2 regions of the Bacillus sp. BC05(2025) genome follow, and region 1 is predicted to be linked to the other one. Evidence: riboswitches for the same ligand, from Rfam matches in the RefSeq annotation. Region 1 holds a riboswitch; the other holds the start of a gene.

The links. Region 1 has a riboswitch for lysine ahead of ACZ76X_RS02785 (amino acid permease). Riboswitches for the same ligand answer to the same signal wherever they lie in the genome.
Region 2: another riboswitch for lysine. It lies ahead of ACZ76X_RS14355 (aspartate kinase); the one in region 1 lies ahead of ACZ76X_RS02785 (amino acid permease).

What each region holds. Positions count from the first base shown of each region.
Region 1 covers NZ_JBWYRA010000001.1:517,322-525,298, reverse strand. Annotated here, with positions in the region: gene ACZ76X_RS02815 (hypothetical protein) at 69-224, shown strand; gene ACZ76X_RS02810 (PhzF family phenazine biosynthesis protein) at 272-1,129, shown strand; gene ACZ76X_RS02805 (class I SAM-dependent methyltransferase) at 1,178-1,939, opposite strand; gene ACZ76X_RS02800 (MerR family transcriptional regulator) at 2,282-3,049, shown strand; gene ACZ76X_RS02795 (DNA alkylation repair protein) at 3,214-3,984, opposite strand; gene ACZ76X_RS02790 (iron-sulfur cluster biosynthesis family protein) at 4,018-4,323, opposite strand; gene ACZ76X_RS02785 (amino acid permease) at 4,435-5,901, opposite strand; lysine riboswitch at 6,014-6,206, opposite strand; gene ACZ76X_RS02780 (GNAT family N-acetyltransferase) at 6,529-6,978, shown strand; gene ACZ76X_RS02775 (sulfite exporter TauE/SafE family protein) at 7,018-7,920, opposite strand.
Region 2 covers NZ_JBWYRA010000004.1:23,877-31,853, forward strand. Annotated here, with positions in the region: gene asnA (aspartate--ammonia ligase) at 1-908, shown strand, start outside; gene ACZ76X_RS14345 (helix-turn-helix domain-containing protein) at 1,045-1,485, shown strand; gene ACZ76X_RS14350 (VOC family protein) at 1,679-2,131, opposite strand; gene ACZ76X_RS14355 (aspartate kinase) at 2,488-3,717, opposite strand; lysine riboswitch at 3,917-4,103, opposite strand; gene ACZ76X_RS14360 (DoxX-like family protein) at 4,295-5,203, shown strand; gene ACZ76X_RS14365 (DUF4166 domain-containing protein) at 5,207-5,818, shown strand; gene ACZ76X_RS14370 (YndJ family protein) at 5,824-7,449, shown strand; gene ACZ76X_RS14375 (NUDIX domain-containing protein) at 7,477-7,962, opposite strand.

The sequences.
Region 1 (7,977 bases):
TATAATCTAGTAGAGATTATTTTAATAGAGCAATCAGCATTTTTATGTTATATATGCGAGGTGATGATATGTTTCGGAAGTATATTTCATTAGGCATCATCGTTATATGTATGATGTTCCTTTTTGTAGCTTGTTCTAAAAGTGATAAAGAACTGAAAGACATTCAAAAAGCAGAGTTTGCCTCTTATTTCATGGAGAATTTACCCAACAATATATATACGTAGTACGTTATATGCTACAATTTACTATAAGTGAGGAAGGAAGGTGTCATATGAAAATATCTGTTTATGTTGCAAGTGCATTTAGCAAGGATCATAAAGGCGGAAATAAAGCTGGAGTGGTATTTATGGAGGATACATTGACCACTACTCAAAAAATGGAAATAGCCAAACAACTGGGCTATGCGGAAACCGCATTTATATCAGAATCTGAAATTGCTGATTATAAATTTGAGTATTTTACACCAAAAGAAGAAGTTGATTTATGTGGACATGCCACAATTGGCTCGTTCGCGATACTGATGCATGTAAATAAACTTTTCAAGAATCGCTATACGATTGAAACAAACAGCGGTGTTCTGACTATTACCATAAAAGATGACACCATATTCATGGAACAAAACGAACCAATATTTTATGATGTTATACCTCCAAATGAGTTTATCGACTGCTTTGACATTAAAGATATAGATAATACATACCCAATTCAAATTGTCTCTACGGGTTTAAAAGATATTTTAATTCCTATAAAAAGCGAAACACAATTACATACACTGCAACCTAATTTTGAAAAAATGAAAGAAATCAGCAAGGATTATAATGTTGTCGGGATGCATCTATATACTTTTAATGACAATCGAATAATATGCAGAAACTTTGCTCCACTATACGATATTAATGAAGAAGCAGCGACAGGAACTTCAAACGGTGCATTAGCTTGCTATCTTTATGAACAGCACTACTTACAAAAAGAAGTCTATGTATTTGAACAAGGTTATTCTTTACACTCGCCTTCTGAAATATTAGTTAAATTAGCAACCGATAGCAAGAATAAAATAGAAAAGGTTTATGTTGGCGGCAAAGGCTATTACTGTGAAACGAAGTATTTAACTGTAGAAAATATTGAGTGAAAATAAAAAAGAGATGGTAGATCCATCTCTTTTTTATATGCTCCATGATTAACTGCGAATCGCCTTAATCAGAAAACGATGTTGCTTCACATCAAAATAACCTTTTTGTAAGATGACTTCATGTATACGATATAATTCCTCATAATACCTTTCGACAGTAAAATTAGGAATTTGCCACGGAATCGCTTTTAAATAATAGACAATCGCACCAATGTCGTAAAAGCGTTGAAAAGGGAACTCTTCTTTTTCTTCTAAAATAGTAAATCCATTTTCTTTTAACTCACTACATGCCGCTTCGAGCGACCAACTTGCAAATTCGTTATTCAGTGGTGCGTTAAATTGCTCATTAAGTTCCGCACAATCGAGACCACCAACTTGTTGGGTAAGGAAAATCCCATTTGGAGAAAGGATTCTGTTTACCTCAGAGGCAGCGTATGATTCATGTTGATTTATGATTAAATCAAACTGACCATCTTGAAATGGTAAAGCAGTATCATCTGTTACCTCTACAACTGTAACCCCTAAAGGTTCTAATTTCTTCCGAGCAATTGGCACGTTTGGCGTGTACCCCTCAGTAGCATAAATAGTTGATGGGAACGGTTGTAACATAGATAAAAACTCTCCGCCGCCAGTACCCATATCGAGCATTGATTCTGCATGCTGCATAAGCTGGAAAGCGGTGCTGCCGTACGACCACGATAAAGGTTCGCTCTTCATTCGATCCGTTTCTGAAATGAAAGAAAAATCCCAACCGCTAAAATTTGTATTAGCACTTTCTAATAAAGTTAAAAATAATGGATCACGTTTCATAATTGTATCCTCCTATTTTGTAAGTAAATGATATGATGAGAAAAGAAAAAAGGAGGACCTCTTATTAAAGTGGAACGGTTTTACGTTTCGTGTTCGAATAGATTCATATACATTCGCTCCTTGTGAGAATGGTTATTTATATATTCGGGATAAGTAAGTGAAAGTCCTTTGAATTTGTGAGGGAAGGTTATGCTCTGCAATAATTGGGCCATTAAATGAAATAGTGCAATACGTATTGATTACATGCATTTTAACATTTTTGAATTTTCTTGAATTATCCTCTTGAACCTCTAGTTACTTTAGGTTTTATAATGAATTTATACTTTTAATAGGGGGATTTACATGAATACGGATAAAAAGTTTTCTATTGGAGAATTCTCGAAAAAAACGGGCATACCAATTCCTACTTTGCATTACTATGATGAAATTGGATTGTTACAACCAGAAAAGAATCCTTCTTCAGGGCACCGCATTTACAAGTATCAAGATATTATAACCTTACAAAAAATTATAAGTTTAAAATTTCTAGGCTATAGTCTAGATAAAGTCGCTAATTTGTTACATGAATCAAGCTTTAGCGTTGATCTGAATGAAAGCTTGTCTCTCCATTTGCAAGTGTTAGAAAGAGAACAAGAACAAATTGAGCAATCAATGCAAGCAATTAAAAGAGTAATGAAGTTAGTCGAAGAGGAAGAAGAGGTAGATAGTACTGTATTATTTAGTCTTATTTACAGTATGAATACTGAACATACACACAAAGAATGGACGGAACGCCATAAGTTAACGGATATCGTGGAAAAAATATCAAAGAAATCAGAAGAAGATAAAATTGCCTTGGATAAAACGTTTATTCAATTGTCTAAAAAGGTTAAACAATTATATGGTAAACCAGTCGAGGATTCGAAAGTACAAGAGATGATTAAGGAATATATAGAAGAGTCTTTTTCATTTCTTAGTGAAGATTTGATACAAAAATTAGCTAATACTAGTGTGGAAGAACTGGATATGCAAGAACTTGAAAATATGATACCTTCGCCTTTCACAGAAGATGAACAAAAATGGCTTAATGAAGCGATGGAATATTATATGAAGCAAGTAGAAATGGAATAGGGATAGATTTTATGAGCAATGGTAGGTGGTTTAGCTTTATCGAAATAATGCTATAGACCTTTCATTGAAGAAGGGGAATGTTGGAAAAAACGTTTGTTATTGCTGTATTTAAAAGAAATGCGTATGCTTTATTTTTGAAGCATACGCGTTTTTATTTAAAATACTCAAAAAGAAAAATCTTTTGGCAAATTACCATTTTTAATAACCGTTCGTAACCCATGTTTTATAATCCAAGGATTAACTGGATGCTGTTTATCACGTAACTGCTGCAACCATTGAAAAACGAGTTCTTGATCTTCTTTCGTAATATCGTTCATATGATTGGCTACTGATTTTTGGACATATTTAGAAGGATCATTCATTAATGGTTCAAGAAGCTGTAAATTGTTCTTAAAGTCACCTTTTAGAGCTCCCATTTTTTTAGCCCAAGGAAGTCTTGGCCTTGTGCCTTCGGAAACTAATCTCCTAATGTGGCTATTTTCGTCATGAATCCACTGTTGTAATATGTGTAGTGTGTCTTCATGGTATGTTTCAAGAAAAGGCCGAATGGCATATTCAGCAGTATTCCTTTTTGTTATTTCATACATGGCGTTAAATGAGGATTCAAAATCGTTAAGCCCATATTTTTCAACGTATCTTGCAATAGGCATGTACATATATCCGTTTGTAAATGTCCCTACTTCTGTTGTGTTTTCTGGTCCCAATGTTTTCAGTAAAATATGTATTGCTGCATTAAAATCTTTTTGTAATGTATGATGTAATTCATCTGCTATTACTTCAATCCGCTGCTTTAACTCTAAATTTTCAACTTTACATGTTACGGAAGAAACAAAGTTTCTTTTAGGGAAATTAGGATCGTGTTTACAAATAGAATCAGCCATTTTTTCTGCTAATTCTTCATTAAATAAAAATTTTAACGGAACATATTTAGCCATTTTTTCACCTCAGTGGTCAGTTGAAAACAATTTTTATTTTTTTATCGACAACCCATAAACCAAAGTCTCACTCGGAGTCGTAATACTAAAACCAGTCGTCTTATAATCAAGTTTCACCGTATCACCAGTGTAGTCTTTCGTAAATGAATCCATTTGTACGGTAAAATTAGCATCTTCATATACAACATCATCTGCAACATATGTATCCCAAATTAAATCAACATCAACGAAAATACTACAAGAGTTTGTCATTGTCCCTCTAATGCGAATAATCTTTTTGTCTTCACGTTCTAATCTATGTATAGCTGCTTTTGCTTCATCAGTAATGCGAATGTTCATCGTATCCCAACCTTTATTTATATTTCCTTTATTATTGCAAAAACAGGAGCAATAGGGAAGGGAGAAGCATTGGAATAAAAACGAGCAAACAATTTGTTTGCTCGTTTCACTTTATTTTAGTTCACATTTATCAAGTGGAATCACTTTCGTTTTCTTCGTAAATTTATATCCTAACCATAGTACTAAGAAGAGTGGTAAACCGATGTAAGAAACGAGTACGCCGTTCCAGTCGATTGATTCACCCATAAATGCGCCGTAGTTTTGTCCTAAAATTACGATGATACAAAGTGTAAATGCGAAGATTGGACCGAATGGGAACCATTTTGCTCTATATGGTAAGTCTTTTAAATCTTTGCCTTGTGCGATATATGCTTTACGGAAACGGTAATGACTAATTGCGATTCCAACCCATGCGATAAAGCCAGACATTCCAGATGCGTTTAATAACCAAATGTATACAACACCGTCACCGAATAAAGAAGCAATGAAAGCGATACTACCGACAATTGACGTTACGATTAATGCGTTAACAGGTACACCGCGGCTATCTAATTTGCCTAAGAATTTTGGTGCTTTACCTTGGCGAGCTAAATCCCAAAGCATACGAGTTGATGCATACATACCAGAGTTACCAGCAGATAGTACTGCCGTTAAAATAACAGCGTTCATAACAGAAGCAGCAAAGGCAACGCCCGCTTTTTCAAAAATAAGTGTAAATGGACTTACTGTTACATCGCTTGCAGCAAGGCTTTCAGTTGTATAAGGAATTAATAAACCGATAACGAGAATCGCAAGAATATAGAATAAAAGAATACGCCAAAAGATGGAACGAATCGCTTTCGGAATATTACGCTCTGGATCAGAAGTTTCACCAGCAGCAACTCCTAACAATTCAGTACCTTGGAAGGAGAAACCAGCTGCCATAAACACACCGATAATTGCCATGATGCCGCCGTTAAATGGAGCATCTGCAACAGTGAAGTTTTTGAAGCCAACAGTTTCACCGCCCATAATTCCAAAAATCATCATGAAGCCGACAATTAAAAAGATAATAATAGTAACGACTTTAATAAGTGCGAACCAATATTCAGATTCACCAAACCCTTTAACAGATAAGTAGTTTAAAAGGAAAATAATAGCTAAACATAATCCGCTCCAAATAAGAGAAGGGGTATCAGGGAACCAAAATTTCATAATTAATGTTACAGCCGCTAGTTCAGCAGCAATTGTAATGGCCCAGTTATACCAATAGTTCCATCCGAGTGCAAAGCCAAGTGATGGATCAACAAATTTTGTTGCGTACGTGCTAAAAGAACCGGTAACAGGCATGTAAGCTGCGAGTTCAGCTAAGCTTGTCATTAAAAAGTAAACCATAATCCCAATTGCGGCGTATGCAATTAATGCGCCACCAGGTCCAGCTGAATGGATGACACCACCGCTGGCAAGAAATAATCCGGTACCAATTGTACCGCCGAGAGAAATCATTGTAAGGTGCCTAGATTTTAGACCGCGTCTTAATTCACCTGTTTCTTTTGTAGCTTGCGTTTTAGAGGTAGCTTGATTCGTTGCGCTATTCATGTTCAACACTCCTTTTCTTGTAAGATAGGAAGGAGCGGGGGAGAAAAATACAAAAAACCGCCAAAGGAATTTGGCGGAACGTTTCACAAATAACCACCCCATCATACCCTTCCGTTAAGATAGCACCCCACGTTTACACGGTAATTTTGTAAACGTGACAGTTCTGTTCCTTTCGGAGACAGCCCCAGCTCATATTTCCAGAGAAGAAATATAAACTTCGGCGACTTTTCCTTTCAAACGGAGTTGGTGACATTCCCTGTGTCTCGTCCGTCTTACTCTTAAAAGTCGCAACCTCTACCTCATCGGATTGATGAGGATTTATATATTGCTAAGATTTTTAATATATGGCAATTGTAATGAGTTTCTGAATATATTGCAAGATATTTTGTTAGGAAAAGTCAAAAAATATCGGTTATTGTATAGGAAACGCTTGCAAAACTCCACCCGAACCTACTGTTATGTAACAAAAAATAAAGAAAGAAATTGTTATACAAATGTTTCGCAAAAAATATCGAAAAACCCTTCAAAAATAAAAGAAAATTCAGAAAATATAATTCGACATTTATAATAAGGTTATATTTTTTGATATAATTAGAGAAACGTTGAATCAAAAAAGGGGAAATCAATATGAAATTAGAAACAGAAAGGCTCTATATAGTACCGTGTACAGAAGAGAGTATTCGCGTTGCTAACGAGCAAGGATATAATAGTGGTCCACATATTGTAGGGCATGTAGAAAATGTAAAACAAAATAAGGCTTTATTACCGTGGGGGGCGTGGCATGTCATTCGTAAAGAAGATGACATCGTTCTAGGTGATATAGGATTTAAAGGAAAACCAAATGAGGAACATACAGTAGAAATTGGTTACGGATTTATTGAGAAATATTGGAATAAAGGGTATGCGACAGAAGCCGTAAGAGAATTAATAAATTGGGCTTTTCAAACAGGAGAGGTAGAAATAATTATTGCGGAGACACTTCTTGAAAATGAAAGCTCGATTCGTGTATTAGAGAAATTACATATGAAGAGAACTGGCACTACAGAAACGATGATTCATTGGAAAATAGAAAAATAAAAAATACCGCTCGACGTATATCGAGCGGTATTTTTATCGTTATGGTAGCATTTGTTTTTGATCATTCGGATATCCGGCTGTCGGCGCGTTAGAACGATTGGAATGATTGCGAACAGCAATGAAAATAGAAATAATAACGACAAGACCAACTGCCACGTAAGAAAGTGAAATAATAGTTGGATCCACTTTAAATGTAGTAAGCAGTGTACGAATGTTTGTAAAGATTATAAGGCCACCAACTAATACGCCAAGTAAATGAGAAGGAACGATGCGCACTAGCCATGCAGCGATTGGTGCCGCTACGATACCACCGAGCATAAGAGAAAATACCCAAACCCAACTTACTTGTTCCCAGCCAAGTGAAATGAAAAAGCCGATTGTTGCAGCGAGTGAAACAGGAAACTCACTCGTATCTACAGATCCGATAACCTTTCTAGCTTCATTTCCTCTTGCTAAAAGTACAGGTGTCGTAATCGGACCCCAGCCACCACCACCAGTTGAATCAACGAATCCAGCGAATAAGCCAAGCGGAACAAGCTGTTTAGCAGACATACGTTTATTTGAAGTAACAATTTGTTTTTGAATGATGAATCGTAATAAAATATAAACCCCTAAAGTAAATAAAAATACGGAAATGTACGGTTTAATTATATCACCAGGTAAATTGCTTAAAAAACATGCCCCAACAAATGCGCCAATTGCTCCTGGCAATGTAAGTCTGGAAACGGTATATTTATCAACATTTCCAAATTTGAGATGAGATGCACCAGAAGCGGCTGTTGTAACGACTTCAGCTAAATGAACAGATGCGGAAGCTACGGCCGGTGCGATACCAAACATTAATAATAGTGAGGTAGATGTTACCCCGTATGCCATTCCAAGTGCTCCATCAATCAATTGAGCGAAAAATCCAATAATAGCAAAGACAATTAATTTCTGCATAAATAATCCCCCTGTAATAATAAATGAAAAAGACACTTTTCCCGTGTGAGAAAAGTG
Region 2 (7,977 bases), on a different contig from region 1:
TAGCAAAACGCCTTGAACTATTCCGCGTATCTGCACCATTATTCGTAACGAAAAAATCAGGATTAAACGATCATCTAAACGGTGTAGAACGTCCAATTGAATTTGATATGTTACACTCAGGAGAAGAATTAGAAATTGTTCACTCACTAGCGAAGTGGAAACGATTTGCACTGCATGAATATGGATATGAAGCTGGTGAAGGTTTATATACAAACATGAACGCGATCCGTCGTGATGAAGAACTTGATGCAACACATTCTATTTACGTTGACCAATGGGATTGGGAAAAAATCGTTCAAAAAGAATGGCGTACTGTAGATTACTTACAAAAAACAGTACAAACAATTTATGGAATATTCAAAGATTTAGAAGACCACTTATTTGAAAAGTATCCGTTCCTTGGAAAGTATTTACCAGAAGAAATTGTTTTCATCACTTCCCAAGAACTAGAAGATAAATATCCAGAATTAACACCGAAAGATCGTGAACATGCAATTGCCAAGGAGCACGGTGCAGTCTTCATTATCGGAATTGGTGATGCACTTCGTTCAGGTGAAAAGCATGATGGACGCGCAGCTGATTATGATGATTGGAAATTAAACGGTGACATTTTATTCTGGCACCCAGTATTACAATCTTCATTTGAATTATCATCAATGGGAATTCGTGTTGATAGTAAATCACTTGATGAGCAGTTAACGAAAACAGGTGAAGACTTTAAACGTGAGTACGATTTCCATAAAGGTATTTTAGAAGACGTACTACCATTAACAATTGGCGGTGGTATTGGACAATCAAGAATGTGCATGTACTTCTTACGTAAAGCGCATATCGGTGAAGTTCAATCTTCTGTATGGCCTGACGATTTACGTGAAGCTTGCAAGAAAGAAAACATTCATCTGTTTTAATAGAAGAGAGAGGTTAACTCAAAGAGTTATCCTCTCTTTTTTATTGTGTAAACGAATGGTTTACAGTGAGTTTTACTAATAGTTTCTTTCTTTTTCATCTCCTAATATGTAATAATTTGTTAAAGGAGGGGACGTTATGAGCTTAGGACAACAACTTAAAAGATTACGAGAGTCACAAGGATTTTCACAGGAAGATGTTGCTAAGAAAATTGGTGTGACAAGGCAAGCTGTGTATAAGTGGGAACATGATAAAAGCTGTCCGGATATTGATAATTTAATTTTGCTTAGCGAAATGTATAATGTCACGCTAGATGAATTAATAAAAGGACACCAAAGCTTTAAAGAGAAAATACATATTGATGAAGAAGATGAAGATTTTGAGAAAGAGAATGAATTTGGTTTCTACATTGGATTTGGTTTGCTAATTGTGAGTGCTTTCGTTGATTATGAAGGAATGCAAGAGATATTATTAGGGATAGCACTATTCATGATGGTTTTTTACTCTGACGTAAAGAAAGTTATGTTGAATGAGTTCAGATCGTTTTTCAAAAGAAAAGATATATATGATAAGAAGTGAGAAGAGTCAGTTATATTTCCTAGGAAAGAGTATAACAAGTAAAAAATTGTTTTATAATAATTTTAGGATATTGATAGTATGTTAAAAAAACCAAACAAGCATAACCCCGTTCTAAAGTTAGGACGGGGTTGAAAATCTAAGCTTTATTAAGAAAGAATATCTTTCAAATATTTTTAATTCAGTAAAACATTCCTTATTTGTTACCGAGTTCTTCCGCTAAACCGATTAAAATGCCTTCCGTTCCTCGAATGTAGCAGAGACGATACGAATTCTCGTACTGAACTATTTCGCCAACGAGCTGAGCACCATGCTTAGCAAGTCTGGATACCATTTCGTCAATGTCTTCAACGGTGAACATGACGCGCAAATAACCGAGGGCGTTTACAGGAGCTGTCCGGTGATCTGCTATAGTAGGTGGTGTGAGAAATCGCGAAAGTTCAATTCGGCTATGGCCATCTGGAGTCACCATCATAGCAATCTCCACGCACTGAGAACCGAGACCGGTTACGCGACCAGCCCATTCACCTTCGATAGTAGCTCGCCCTTCGAGTTTTAATCCAATCTCTTCGAAGAAAGAGATTGCGTTATCAAGAGATTCTACAACGATGCTGACATTGTCCATTCTTAGTAACTTGTTGTTTGCCATAGTCTTTATCTCCTTATATGTATAAATTTGTTGTTTAATTCTCCTCATAATTATACTAAAGTTCCTTTTAAACAAAAAACACCTTGTCACAGTGTAGGAAAATGTGACAAGGTGTTTTCGGGTATAGAATAAACATTTTGATAGGGAACAACACTTCGTAAACCTGCTACTACTGAGATACGCATGAACTTTATTTCAGGAATGCTATTATGTTTAAGTAGTTTTAAGAATTTGATACAGTAATTGCTATTCGACAGAATAACTTCGATTTCCCCGCAAAATATTCCCACCCTATTTCTATTAACATAGGAAAGAAATAGATTCATCTCATTTGTTTTAAGTTTTACTAGTGGAAATTAACTCATCTGCACTAAAGGCTCAATTTTCGCCATAAATGACTGATGTAGTGCCTCGACACCGGTTACTAAATGAAGGCGGTCAATAACGACAGACACTTTAATTTCTGATGTACTTACCATTTTAATATGAATATTTTCTTCTTTTAAAGTAGTGAACATATTCGCAGCAACACCTGGATTAGAGACCATACCAGATCCTACAATTGATACTTTTGCTAAATGATTTTCATATTCTACAGACTCATAGTGAAGTGTTTCTTGATTTTGTTCTAATACCTCTAATGTTTCTCTTAAATCATTAGAATGGATCGAGAAGGAGAGGTGAACAGTTCCTTCATTTGTAATACTTTGGATGATGATATCTACATTAATATGCGCCGCTGCTAATGTAGAGAAAACTGTTGAAAGTGCACCTTGTTCTAATCCTTTCATTGTGACGCGTGTAATATTATCTTCAAATGCAATACCTTTCACGATTGATTGTTGTTCCATGTTACATTCTCCTTTTACAATTGTTCCGTTTTCTTGTTCCATACTTGAGCGAACTTCTAACATGACATTGTGATTTTTAGCAAACTCAACAGCACGCGGGTGTAATACACCAGCACCAAGGTTTGCAAGCTCTAACATTTCGTCATAAGAGATTTCATCTAATTTATAAGCATCTTTTACAACTCGTGGGTCCGTCGTATATACGCCGGTCACATCTGTGTAAATATCACATTTTTTTGCTTTCAGTGCAGCAGCTAATGCAACAGCAGTTGTATCAGAACCACCACGTCCAAGTGTTGTAATTTCATGATTTTCACTCATTCCTTGGAATCCAGCTACAATAACAATCGTACCTTCAGTAAGATAAGATTGAATTCGATCTGTATGAATGTCAGTAATCCGTGCACTACTATGTACAGATTCTGTCGTAATACCAGCTTGCCATCCTGTTAATGAAATCGCATTATAACCTTTTGCTTGTAGTGCCATCGTTAATAATGAAATAGTCACTTGCTCTCCTGTCGATAGAAGCATATCCATTTCGCGTTTACTCGGATTTTCTGTAATCGCGTTAGCAAGTGCGACAAGTTCATCTGTACTTTTTCCCATTGCTGAAACGACAGAGACGATACTATGTCCTCGGTCATATTCTTCAATAATTAAATTTGCTACATGTTGAATGCGCTCAACACTTCCGACAGAAGTGCCACCAAATTTTTGTACAATCGTTTCCATTACGAATTCCTTCTTTCATCCATTTTTAAGAATAGATTAGGACATATATAAATCCCAATATTCCTGTAGTTACCAGAGAAAAACAAAAAACACCATCTCAAATAAGTGAGGATGGTGCTGTTACAGGAAAAGGGAAACAGAAAACGGAGCTAATAAAAAAACCGCCAAAAAAGGAATATCATAAAAATGATATCTCTTTTTTGTAGATAGCTCTTCATATGTACACGTCTGTACATATGACAGTTCTGTTTCTATTCGAAAACAGCCCCAATCGATACATACAGAGAAATATATCGATTTCGGCAACACTTCCTTTCATCTAATTTCATAGACATCTCTGTGTCTCCATTAGAATACTCATAAGTATCGCAACCTCTATCTCACGTTTTAGGCGAGAGTGTTTGATTTATGAAGTTGTTGGTAACATTTGTTTTATAATAATTTAAATTTTTGGGGGAATCAAGTGTTTTGTATAAATTTTAAAAATTCTTTCTTTTTGCGAAAAAGTTTGTGAAAAATGTAGCAAATTAAATTCATTGCATGTACATTAAAATTATAGTGCATTGGAGGTGGAAGAATGAAGGGGAAAAAGCCTATTTATGTTTCTGCAAAAATGAACACAACAATGGAGAAATTATGGGAATACACGCAAGAACCACATATACATACAGAATGGGATGCTCGCTTTACTGAAATTTCGTATGTAGAGAAAAAAGAAGGAGAACCACAGAAGTTTTTATATAAAACAAAGATTGGATTTGGACTTGAAATAGCTGGAGAAGGTGAATCGATAGGTGAGATAAGAAAAGAAACGGGAGAACGTATTTCTTCTTTAAAATTTTGGACGGATAATAGATTATCTCTTATTCAAACAGGGCGTGGTTATTGGAAGTATACCCCCCGTAAAGAACACATTCATTTTGAGACGCAATATGATTATGATACGAGGTTTGGTCGTATAGGGAATGTAATAGATTTCTATATGTTTCGGCCGTTATTAGGCTGGGCGACTGCTTGGAGCTTTGATGCATTAAAATTATGGTTAGAGAAGGGACTTCACCCTAGATTACTAATTAGAAGAACGATGACATATTGGATCGTATGTTTTTTATTTGCCTTTGTATGGATGTATCAAGGGGTAGTGCCAAAATTAGTGTTTACTCATTCAGAAGAAGTGAAAATGCTTTCGGTCATAATTGGTTCAACTGAAAATAGTATTTTTATTCTTAAAATAATTGGGCTGTTAGAAGTTATTTTTGGTGTCACATGGTTACTTCCATTTCCAAAACGAAATGTATTTATAATACATATTTGTGTGTTAATAGCCTTAACAATCGCAGCAGGATTTACGAATATCGCAAGCTTTACAGAGCCGTTTAATCCAATTACATTGAACGTTTTACTAATGGGGTTATCAATTGTCGGTTATATAAATAGTACGAACTTGCCAAGTGTAAAAAATTGCAAGAGGAAGAGAAAGGGATAATGTATGGCTAATATGTATGAAAGACTATTAGGGGATTCTTATAAAAAACTTCATCCGAAATTACAGAAACGCTATGAGATTACAGAAGAAAATAGTTTTACTGGAGAAGGAAAGATGGATGAGATTTCTGGTGGTTCTTTTTTCGTAAAATTCATATTAAAAATTGCATCAAAGTTCCGTATGTTTTTCTCTGAACGGGGGAAGGAAGTGCCATTTACAATACATAATACCGCTGAGCGGGATGAACACGGACATGAATTTGTGCGGTGGAATCGTACTTTTTATTTTCAAAATAAGAAAAGATATTTTAACGCTGTTATGCAGTTGGATGAAGAGAATAATGAAATTGTAGATTATTTTGGTGAACCACACATACTTGTTTCTACACTGAATTTTCATATTGATGAGATGGGGGCGATGCATATTTCTTCAAAGAAACAATGGTTTTACATGTTTAGAAGAAAAATCCCGTTACCTATATTCTTATACGGAGAGGCCAACATTGTAGAAAGTTATGATGAAACAAAACAGTGCTTTCGAATTCATGTACAAGTACGCAATCCGTTAATTGGTTCATTATTTTCATATAGGGGAACATTTGTGGAGAGGAAATAAATGATATGAAAAATATAATAGTTGGGCTTGCTTGTTATATTATTTTTTTAATATGTGAGTGGTCAAATGTAAACCCAGTTGAAGCAATTATTTTATTATCTATTTTGTTATTTATACCGATGTCTTTTTGTATTATTGATAAAAGAGCACGAAATGGATCGTATTTATTATTTTATAAATCCGTATCGTTTTTATATCCGATAGCAGCGATTTGTGCAATGTTAGCTTTCGTAACAAATCAATATATCTTTGCGATAATTTGGTTTGTATATACGGGAATCGTTACGTTATTTGGTATGAATAGATTACTAGAAAGAGGATGGAAACCGTTAGAAGAAACGGCTATCGATAGTGCGTTTATATATTTGTTTTTAGGTGGATTCTGGTTTTTTGCTTCTGTAGCAAAGCTTTCCATTATGCACTTTAGTTCTGACATTGTTTTACTTACAGCTGCACACTTTCATTATTCGGCATTTCTATTGCCATTATCAGCTGGTTTAATAGGGCGTAAGAGAGAAAAGAGCAGTAAAGTATATGATGCGATTATGTTTATCATCGTTATTTCACCTATGACAGTTGCGATAGGGATTACATACTCAAGGGTATTTGAATTTCTTGCAGTGTGCCTATATTTATGTGCGATTTATGGTTATGGGATTTATGTTTGGCGCACGAAATTTAATGCTATCAGCGCAAAAATCCTCCTAGTCATATCGTCTAGTACACTCATAGTAACAATTATGTTCTCACTCATATATTCGTATGGGAATTTGAAACATGTAATGACGATTACAATTGCTCAAATGGTTTGGATTCACGGTGTTGTCAATGGAATTGGAGTAGCGTTGCCGGCATTTGTCGGCTGGATGATTGAAAAGAGTGTTCCGAACTATAAATATTACGGGAAACCAATGAGCAGATTAAGAGGAAAGGCGACAGTTGGTGAAGCATTTTTACATAACAAAAATGTAATAGATAGTAAGGCATACAACGGTTTAGTTGATAAAATGAATGATTTTCATAGTGAGGCATTTGATACGGCGAAGATTCCTGTAAGCATTATTCGTTTTTATGAAAATACAACAGCGTATAAGTTACAATCGCATATTAAATGGACTCGTTGGTTCCGCCCGTTCGCATTTTGTTATGAAAAAATGAGTAAGCGTGTAGGACAAATACATTTAGGAATGGGTGGCAAGTGGGAAATAATGCACGGCTCTATCATAGGGGTAATGGATGAGAAGGATGGAAGAAAGAATGTAAGGGCTTGGCTAAGAAAAAATGAAACAGGGGAGTCTATTTTTTTAGCCTTGTATTCACTGCATACATATAAGAGCGATACATATATGAATATCGCATTGCCTCTACCATATTCGAATATCACGGGGATTTTAAAATTACGTAATGATAAGAATAATTTAATTATTACTAGTAAGCTGAGAAGAAATGGTAAGGGAGATGAGGGGATCTATATACATACTCGTTTCTTTACAATTCGTTTACCGTTAGCTGAGACTTTTATTATTAAAGAGGGAACAGGTCAAATGTTAACAGCTCACCATAAAATGTGGATATTCGGAGTTAAGTTTTTAGAAATTGATTATGAGATTAAGAAAATGGAGGAGAAGTAAAAAAGCTTGGAGAGATTCCAAGCTTTTTTACGTATGCGTAATTGTCATAGCAACTTGTTTATCTAAGTCTCGGTCCCAAACACGTTGAATTTCAAACGTACCTTTTTCAAAAAATAATGGAAATCTTTCTTTAAACCAATCTTGCATAGGAAGATTTAATGCTGTATCGATTGGTACCCATAATAATTCGCCCTCAGGAGGATTTATAAGAAGTTCACCATCAAATGAGTCTGTCCAATAATTAAATACCATATATCGAACATTTTCTTTCGGATTTACGTATTCATCTAATCCCTTAAAAGTTAAATTTGAAACAAGTAATCCTGTTTCTTCCTTTACTTCTCGTTTAGCAGCGTAAACGATACTTTCTGGGAAATCTACTTTTCCGCCAGGAGCGATGTAACCAGGGAAGCCTAGATGATCGGGGCGCTGTATTAACAATACTTCGTTATTCCGCTGAATCATACACATCGTGTAAATACGGTGTTCTATATCTTTCCAATTGTTGCTTATATGAATCTCTCCTCT